Hoeflea sp. 108: one gene and its partner. The protein of the gene in region 1 interacts with the protein of each later gene in a pairwise test. Links are inferred from orthologs where the notes say so. Each region holds a gene or a part of one and is shown on either strand. Other genes may lie near its edges.

The links.
Region 2: the proteins of pepT (region 1) and tpiA interact in binary tests that used the Escherichia coli proteins (3 or more experiments, as listed by UniProt). The link is inferred for Hoeflea sp. 108 from one-to-one orthologs.

What each region holds. Positions count from the first base shown.
Region 1 is NZ_KB890025.1:177,094-182,335, reverse strand. The notes cover bases 1,367-4,284. They hold pepT (peptidase T), read left to right. Parts: upstream 1,367-2,168; coding sequence 2,169-3,401; downstream 3,402-4,284. Other genes in these bases: B015_RS0126790 (NADP-dependent oxidoreductase), read left to right, coding at 3,577-4,284; pta (phosphate acetyltransferase), read left to right, coding at 1,367-2,071. Also shown: xsc (sulfoacetaldehyde acetyltransferase), read left to right, coding at 1-1,013; more of pta, read left to right, coding at 1,073-1,366; more of B015_RS0126790, read left to right, coding at 4,285-4,593; B015_RS32800 (outer membrane protein), read left to right, coding at 4,876-5,242. UniProt on the Escherichia coli protein: Cleaves the N-terminal amino acid of tripeptides.
Region 2 is NZ_KB890024.1:2,590,451-2,594,406, reverse strand. Bases 1-2,794 are described here. They hold tpiA (triose-phosphate isomerase), read left to right. Parts: upstream 1-912; coding sequence 913-1,677; downstream 1,678-2,794. Other genes in these bases: B015_RS0112735 (L,D-transpeptidase), read left to right, coding at 2,519-2,794; secG (preprotein translocase subunit SecG), read left to right, coding at 1,835-2,305; B015_RS0112750 (peptidylprolyl isomerase), read right to left, coding at 1-767. In the rest of the region: more of B015_RS0112735, read left to right, coding at 2,795-3,613; B015_RS0112730 (CTP synthase), read left to right, coding at 3,763-3,956. UniProt on the Escherichia coli protein: Involved in the gluconeogenesis. Catalyzes stereospecifically the conversion of dihydroxyacetone phosphate (DHAP) to D-glyceraldehyde-3-phosphate (G3P).

The DNA of each region.
Region 1 (5,242 bases):
AGGCGGCGATGGAGCTGATCGCCAAGGCCGACGTCGTGCTGGCGCTCGGCACCCGCCTCAATCCGTTCTCCACCCTGCCCGGCTATGGCATCGACTACTGGCCGAAGAACGCTTCGATCATCCAGGTCGACATCAATGCCGACCGCATCGGCCTGACCAAAAAGGTTTCGGTCGGCATCTGCGGCGACGCCCGGCAGGTCGCCCGCCAGATCCTCGAACAGCTGACGCCATCGGCCGGCAACGAGGGCCGCGAGCAGCGCAAGGCAGCCATCCACCAGACTCGCTCGGCCTGGCTGCAGCAACTGTCGTCGATGGACCACGAAGAAGACGACGTCGGCACCGAGTGGAACGCGAGCGCCCGCCTGCGCGAGGCTGGCCGCATGTCGCCGCGCCAGGCCTGGCGCGCGATCCAGGCGGCCCTGCCCAAGGAGGCGATCATCTCCACCGACATCGGCAACAACTGTGCCATCGGCAATGCCTATCCGAGCTTCGAACAGGGCCGGAAGTATCTCGCGCCCGGCATGTTCGGCCCCTGTGGCTACGGCTTCCCGTCGATCGTCGGCGCCAAGATCGGCTGCCCCGACGTGCCGGTGGTCGGCTTCGCCGGCGACGGCGCCTTCGGCATCTCGATGAACGAAATGGGCGCCATCGGCCGCGAAGGCTGGCCGGCGATAACAATGGTGATCTTCCGCAACTACCAGTGGGGTGCCGAAAAGCGCAACACGACGCTGTGGTACGCCAACAACTTCGTCGGCACCGAGCTCAATCCCAATCTCAGCTACGCCAAGGTCGCCGAGGGCTGCGGCCTCAAGGGCGTCGTCGTCGACACCCCGGCGAAGCTGACGGAGGCACTCGCCAAGGCGATCGGCGACCAGGTCAATGGGGTGACGACATTCGTCGAGGTCATCCTCAACCAGGAACTCGGCGAGCCCTTCCGCCGCGACGCGATGAAGAAACCGGTGCCTGTTGCCGGCATTGAGCGCTCCGACATGCGACCGCAGCAGCGCGCCTGACAACACCAACACGGCCTGCCCGGAGCTTTCCGGGCAGGCCGGCATCTGGGGGGGACTGTATGAAGCCGCTCGACCGCATCATCGAAGCCGCAAAAAAGGCGCCGAAGCGCATCGTGCTCGCCGAAGGCGAGGACCCGCGCATCGTTGCAGCGGCTGTCCGGGCACAGGCCGCGGGCCTCGCCCAGATCATCCTAATCGGCAACAGCTCCGTCATCGAAAGGCGCGTCGCCGAAGCCGGCTCAAGTCCGGCAGGGTTCCAGACAGAAGACCCCGAAGTCTCGTCGCTGACGCCTCGTCTCATCGGGGCATTCCACCAGTTGCGCAGGGCCAAGGGCATCGACGAATTGGCGGCGCGCGACGCACTGCGCTCGCCGCATGTCTTTGCCGCCATGATGGTGCGCGAGGGCCTTGCCGACGGCACGGTCGGCGGCGCTGTCGCCACCACCGCCGATACCGTGCGGGCAGCGCTGCAATGCATCGGCCGCGCACCCGGCGTCGGGCTCGTGTCCAGCTTCTTCCTGATGATGCTGTGCCAACCGCACCATGTGAAGAAGGGCGCTTTCGTCTTTGCCGATTGCGGCCTGGTGGTCGATCCCGATGCGACAGGCCTTGCGGACATCGCCCGCATGTCGGCGCGCTCCTATGAAGCGCTGGCGGGTGCCACAGCCAAGGTGGCGATGCTGTCGTTCTCGACCAATGGCAGCGCTGCGCACGAGCGCGTGTCGAAGGTCATCGAAGCGACAAGGCTGGTGCACGCCTCTGCCCCGGATCTCGTCATCGACGGCGAGCTGCAATTCGACACGGCATTCGTCGAAGCGGTAAGCGCGGCCAAGGCGCCCAACTCGGCACTGCATGGCGAGGCAAACGTCTTCGTCTTCCCCAATCTCGACGCCGCCAACATTGGCTACAAGATCGCCCAGCGCATCGGCGGTGCCGACGCGATCGGCCCGATCCTGCAGGGCCTCGCCAAACCCGCCAACGACCTCTCACGCGGCTGCACCGCCGACGACGCCTACCACATGATCGCGGTGACGGTCGTGCAGGCCGGACAGGCATAAGGCAGCTGGCCCGACGGAACTTGAGAGCAGGCCATTCACTCCATGCGTGGCGAAGGCTATGACACGCCATCGCCGACAAGCCGCAATGGATTGAGCCATGAACTACACCGTGACCGACCGTTTCCTCCGCTATGTCGTCATCGACACGCAGTCGGATGCGGCCTCGAGGACCCAGCCTTCGACCGACAAGCAAAAGGACCTAAGCCGGGTGCTGGTCGAGGAGCTGCTGACGATCGGCCTGAAGGACGCCCATATCGACGAGAACGGCTATGTCTACGCCACCATCCCGTCGAACACCGACAAGCAGGTTCCGGTCATCTGCTTCTGCTCGCATGTCGACACAGCACCCGATTTCACCGGCACTGCGGTGAAGCCGCAGGTCATCAACAGCTATGCCGGCGGCGACATCGTGCTGCCGGGCGACACATCCCGGATCATCCGCGTCAGCGAACATCCTGAACTGATGAACCAGATCGGCAACGACATCATCACCACCGACGGCACGACGCTTCTTGGCGCCGACGACAAGGCGGGCGTAGCCGAGATCGTTGCGGCGGCGCAGTACCTGGTCGACCATCCCGAGATCAAGCACGGTACCGTCAAGATCCTGTTCACCCCTGATGAAGAGATCGGCCGTGGCGTCGACAAGGTCGATTTCGAAAAGCTCGGCGCAGACTTCGCCTACACCATGGACGGCGAGACGGCCGGCACCATCGAGGACGAGACCTTCTCGGCGGACGGCGTCGACATCGAGATCAAGGGCGTGGCCATGCATCCGGGCTTCGCCAAGGGCCGCATGGAAAACGCCATCAAGATCGCCGGCGCCATCGTCGACCGGCTGCCCAGGGACCAGGCGCCCGAGACGACCGAGGGCCGCCAGGGTTTTGTCCATCCGACCAACGTCAGCGGTTCGATGGAGAAGGCCGCGATCAGCCTGATCGTGCGCGACTTCGACGACAAGGGCCTCGCCGACAAGGAGGCGATGCTGGAGGCGATCGTCAAGGACGTGATGAAGGGCTTCCCCGGCTCGTCCTACAGCTTCACGGTCAAGGAGCAGTACCGCAACATGAAGGTGGTGCTCGACCGCCATCCCGAGATCGTCGAGAACGCCGTCGAGGCAATCCGCCGCGCCGGCATGGAGCCTGTCCGCGGCAGCATCCGCGGCGGCACCGACGGCTCGCGCCTGTCGTTCATGGGCCTGCCCTGCCCCAACATCTTCGCCGGCGGCCATGCCTTCCACTCGCCTCTGGAATGGGTCAGCCGCCAGGACATGGAAAAAGCCGTCCGCACCATCGTCGAGCTAGTCCAGGTCTGGGAAGAGCGGGCGTAACGCCTGACAACCAACAATAAAGGCCGCGCACTGCGCGGCTTTTTCTTTCACAACGACGTCGATTGGCCGACCCCAAGCGAAGTGTTGGCCTGCTCGATAGGCGCGTCGCGGCATTGTCCAAGCGCCTCATCTCGTAGAGGATGATGGCAAAGGAAATCGGCCACCGGATGCGCTCATGACCATGCGGGCATTTGTACTCACCGGATATGGCGGCCCGGAAGCCGCTCAGTTGCGCGACATACCGCGTCCACGGCCGGCTCGCGGCGATGTCCTGGTGCGGGTGCATGCCGCGGGCCTCAATCCCGTCGACTACAAGACACGCGAAGGCAAGCTCAGGGTCATCAAGCGATATCCCTTGCCGATCGTCATGGGCAATGAAATGGCAGGCGTCGTGGAGGAATGCGGAGAGGGCGTCACGTCATTCGTGCCGGGAGACCGGGTCTTCGCCCGCATGCCCAAGGAAGCCATGGGTGGGTTCGCCGAATATGCCGTCGTCCCGGAAGGTTTTCTGGCGAAAATTCCCGCATCCATCGATTTCAACGCCGCCGCCGGTGTGCCCCTCGCAGGCCTCACGGCACTTCAGGCACTTCGCGACGAACTCCATGTGACGCAAGGCAACAGGATCTTCATTCCGGGGGGAGCGGGCGGCGTCGGCACCTTCGCCATTCAGGTGGCAAAATGGCTCGGAGCCGAGGTGACGACGACGGCATCGCCACGTGGCAGGGCGCTTGTCGAACAACTCGGCGCCGACGTGGTGATCGACTACACGACGCAACGCTTCGAGGAAGAGTTGCGCGACATGGACGGGGTGCTTGATCTGCTTGGCGGCGAAACGCTGATGAAGTCGTTCGGCGTGGTCAAACCAGGCGGAAAAGTGGTCTCGATTGCCGGCATGCCGGAGCCCGAGACCGCGCGCAAGGATCTGGGCCGCGGTGCCGTGCTTGCGACGCTTTTCTGGTTCATCTCCTACCGCTTGCGCGCGGAGGCCCGGAAACATCACGTCTCCTACCGCTACCTCTTCATGCATCCGAGCGGGAGCGAGCTGACCGAGCTCGCCGGGCTGATTGCCGACGACACGGTCAGACCCGTCATCGACCGTGTCTTTCCCTTCCAGGACATTGCCAAAGCCTTTGCCTACCTGGAAGCCGGCCACGCCAAAGGCAAGGTGGTCGTGCAGATGACAAGCTCATAGAGGGCCTCCATGTCTTCACGGAGTGCCCGCCTGCCAAGCGCCGAAGCGCTCAGTCTTCCTGGCGCTTGCCGAGCATGGCTGGGCGCGCCGACGATAGCCTTCGTGCGTTGGGAGAGCAAAGCCGCGCGGCGCGGCAACTTTCCCGCCACCTAGCTAGCAGCTGTTCGCGCCAGTGTTGCAAGACCGCAACCCCAAGAGCGCAACCGTAGCCGGCAAACGCAATTCCTGCTTGCACAAGCAAATCATGCATATAGCATTCCCCTAAACAAGGGGGAGCTTGGGATGAAATCTACCGCGCTTGCTATCGTGCTCGTCTCATTGGCTGCAGGCACGGCTTCGGCTGCAGACGTTGTCGCTTCAGAGCCTGTTCCAACCTCCGTCGGGGCTCCCTTTGTCTGGACAGGCGGATATATCGGGCTCCAACTCGGCTACAGCAAAGGCAGCGGCGAAGGTGCCTATCTATCGCCAGGTGGTGTCAGAGCTGAGACGGCATCTCCCGATGCACGCGGCGCACTTCTAGGCGGCCAGGTCGGTTACAATCACCAGTGGGGCTCGATGGTGGTCGGCGTCGAAGGTGAGCTGGCCTATTCCTGGGCCAACGGAACAAGCGATATTGTCAGCTTTCCAGTTGCGGGTGGACCTATTGCAA
Region 2 (3,956 bases), on another replicon or contig:
TCCTGGCGAACCTGCTCGTCGGTCACCGAGCCGAGGTCCATGATGTCCTCGGGCTCAAGCTTGACATAGCTCAGCTTGCGGAACTCGGGTGCCGCGTAGTTCTTCTTGTTTTCCTCAAACCAGGTCTTGAGCGCGTCGGCAGCCGGAGGGGCGATTGGCTCGACCAGCGACTTCGGCAGGGTGAGGTAATCGACGGTGCGGTCTTCGCCGCGATAAAGGGCTACTGCTCGCAGGAAGGTGTCGGGCGCCTTCATGCCGTCGGAAACGGCCTCGACGATCTGCTGGCGCACGGCGACCTGGCCGCGGTTCTTAAGATAGTCCTCGGGGCGCATGCCGATCTGGCGCAGGATGTATTCGAATGCACGGCGGTCGAACTGGCCATCGGGACCCTTGAAGGTCGGATCGTCCCAGGTCAGCTGTGCCAGGCGGTCCTTGGACAGGCCGAGGCCGAGCTTGCGCGCCTGCTCATCGAGCACCGCACCTGCAACGAGCTGCGCCACGACCTGGTTCTCGATGCCGAGCGCCTTGGCCTGTTCGGCAGTCAGGCGCTGGCCGAACTGCTGCGACATGACATTGAGCTGGCGGTCGTAGGCGAGGCGATATTCGACTGCGGACACAGAGGTGCCGCCAGCGGTGATGACCTTGTCGCCGCCGAATTCGTGTAGCATGCGTCCGGAAATGCCCCAGATGGCGAAGCTCACCACAAGCAGCAGAAGCAGCAGCTTCGCGACCCAGGTTCCAGCGGCACTTCGCATCGTTTCGAGCATATTCAGATCCCGTATTCGCGCATTCTCGCATGCGCCTGCATGAACGAAGCGCAATAGCGTCCTTCGACGCCAGTGTCGATTGCTTTGTGGCCTGATTTTGGTAGTGAGGGTGCCCGAGCGTAGTTAGATGTCGAGGGAAGAGCACATGACTCCAGGAATTCGCCCACTCGTTGCCGGCAACTGGAAAATGAACGGCACGAGCGCATCGCTCAATGAATTGCGGAGCATTGCGGGCGGTTTCATGAGCGGCCTCGACGCCGACACCGAAGCTTTGCTCTGCCTGCCGTCGACGCTGTTGTCGCGCGCCTCGGAAATCCTCCATCGCACGCCGGTCAAGGCGGGCGGCCAGGATTGCCACGCCAGGGAAAACGGCGCCCACACCGGCGATATCTCGGCCGAGATGCTGAAGGATGCAGGCGCGAGCCACGTCATTGTCGGCCACTCCGAACGCCGCACCGACCATGGTGAAACCGATGATGTCGTCCGCGCCAAGGCGGAAGCCGCATGGCGGGCAGGGTTGGTCGCCGTCATCTGCATCGGCGAGACGCTTGCCGAACGCGAGACGGGGGAAACCCTGAAGGTGCTGTCGCGCCAGATCGAAGGTTCGGTGCCCGGCACCGCTACCCCATCCAATGCGATCATCGCCTACGAACCAGTCTGGGCCATCGGCACTGGCCTTACCCCGACCGCCGCCGACGTGGCCGAAGCGCATGCGCATATCCGTACACGCCTGACCGACAAGCTCGGCGAGGTGGCTGCCAAGATGCGCATCCTCTATGGCGGCTCGGTGAAGCCGTCGAACGCCGTCGAGCTTCTCAACATCGCCAATGTCGACGGCGCGCTCGTCGGTGGCGCCAGCCTCAAGGCTGCCGACTTCCTCGGTATCGCGGAAGCCTATCGCAAGCTCTGATTTAACCCAGGGTGACCGTTGCAAAGGCAGCGTGTCGCCCCATATTCGGGCGGCGGGCTTGGAAATGCTGTCAAAGCATTGTATTGAGCCGCCTCCGGAATGCCGGGCGCGTTAGCGTGCCGGCCAGTCCCCGTCAGGAAAGATCCCAGGAAGCGCAATGGAAACCGTCATCATCGTCATCCATCTGATGGTCGTGCTCGCCCTCGTCGGCGTGGTGCTTCTGCAGCGTTCCGAAGGCGGTGGTCTCGGCATCGGCGGCGGTTCCGGCTTCATGACTGCGCGCGGCGCCGCCAATGCGCTGACCCGCGCCACGGCAATCCTGGCAACCGTCTTCTTCGTCACGTCGCTGACGCTGTCGATCATCGCCCGCTACGGCGAGAAGCCGATCGACATTCTCGACCGCGCTCCGGCGACGCAGGGAGCGCCGTCGGGCAACGGCCAGGGCATCCTCAATCAGCTCGGCGGTTCGACGGCCCCGGCCCCAGCGGCACCTGCTTCGGGCACGACGGCGCCTGCAGCACCCGCGACCGAACAGCCTGCAGCGCCGGCTACCGCTCCGGCGGCCTCGGGTTCGGCCGAGCAGCCTGCTTCGGGCACGGCTCCTGCCACGCCGCAGGTTCCCAACTAAATCGAGCCTGCCTGCCGCAACCTGTTGTTGTTTGAACACAGTCGCGGCAAATCAGCCTGTATCACGAATTCGCGATCACTTAGCCGGAGTTGCCTCTCTTGAGGCGGCTCCGGCTAATCGCTTATAGCAGGGGCGCGGCAAGTGGACGGGGGCCTCGGGGGCACCGCACGTTGTCGTTGCATTATTTGCCTTGAACGTTCGGGATCTTTCGCCATGCAGCTCCGCCGCATCCTACTCGCCGGTCTTTGCGCCTCCCTTCTGAGCTCCACCGCCGCCCTTGCCGCCACTCCCGCCGGCAGGGTCGAGGCGCCGCAGCCTGGGGTTGCAAGTGACGTGATTGCCGTCGCCGCAAAGAGCGATGTCTCAGAACTGAAGCAGCTCAAGAAAAAGAAGAAGCCGACCGACGACGATCTGGCCCGAATCAAGGAGCTGGAATCCAAGATCAAGGCCGACAACGAGACGGCCCGCCTGAAGATGCTCGAGGCCAAGAAGATGGCCATGCGCGAAGCCGCCAAGCAGAAGGCCGAGCAGGCCCGTGAACTGGCTCGTCTGAAGAAGGCCGAGAAGGCGAACGAACAGGTCGCTTCGGCCGCTCCCGCCAAGCGCAACCTGCAGCCTCTCGAGGTGATGAAGCCTATCGAGCCGCTCGCTCCCGACGCGATGGAGGTGGCTTCCACGGGCAACAGCGGTGAACTGCGCAGCGAGGCTCCGGGCAAGCCCAAGCAGGCCGGCCTGTTCGGCGGTATCTTCGGCAGCGCACCTCAGCAGCAGGCCATGCTGCCGCAGACCCGGGCGCTGGACGCTGTGCTGCAGGCCAAGCAGGCCAAGAAGCAGTTCAAGGTAAAGTCCGATTTCGAGCCGCAGGAAGTTTCGTTCCCCGGCTATGAACGTGGCCAGATCGTTGTCGACACCGGCTCGCGTTACCTCTACCTGATCGAGTCGTCCTCGACGGCCCGCCGCTATGCCATCGCGGTCGGCCGCGAAGGGCTGGAGTTCAAGGGCAAGGCGACCATCGGCGACAAGCAGGAATGGCCGCGCTGGATTCCGACCAAGGAAATGCAGGAGCGCGAGCCCAAGAAGTACGGCCAGTACAAGGACGGCATGAACGGCGGACCGGAAAACCCGCTCGGCGCGCGCGCCATCTACCTTTACCAGGGCAAGAAGGATACCCATATCCGTATCCATGGTACCAACCAGCCGCAGACGATCGGCACAAATTCTTCGAACGGTTGCTTCCGGATGGTCAATGACCATGTCATGGACCTCTACAATCGCGTGAAGATGGGCTCTGAAGTCATCGTCATGTAAGGCGTTCTTCGAACGCTGATAGTGGGCCGGCGGTCACGCCGGCCTTTTTGTTTGCGCGCATTCCCGCACGCAGAACCGTATTGCCAGATAGGGAAAAGTCCGACGCGGCGGATTTTTCTCTGGCGGAATCGATTTGGCCGCGTTAAGCGATGACTCCCATGGCGCGATATGTTTTCATCACCGGCGGCGTGGTCTCTTCCCTTGGAAAAGGCATAGCCGCAGCAGCCCTAGGGGCTCTTCTGCAAGCACGCGGATATCGCGTGCGCATCCGTAAACTCGATCCGTATCTGAACGTCGACCCGGGAACGATGTCGCCTTACCAGCATGGTGAGGTGTTCGTGAC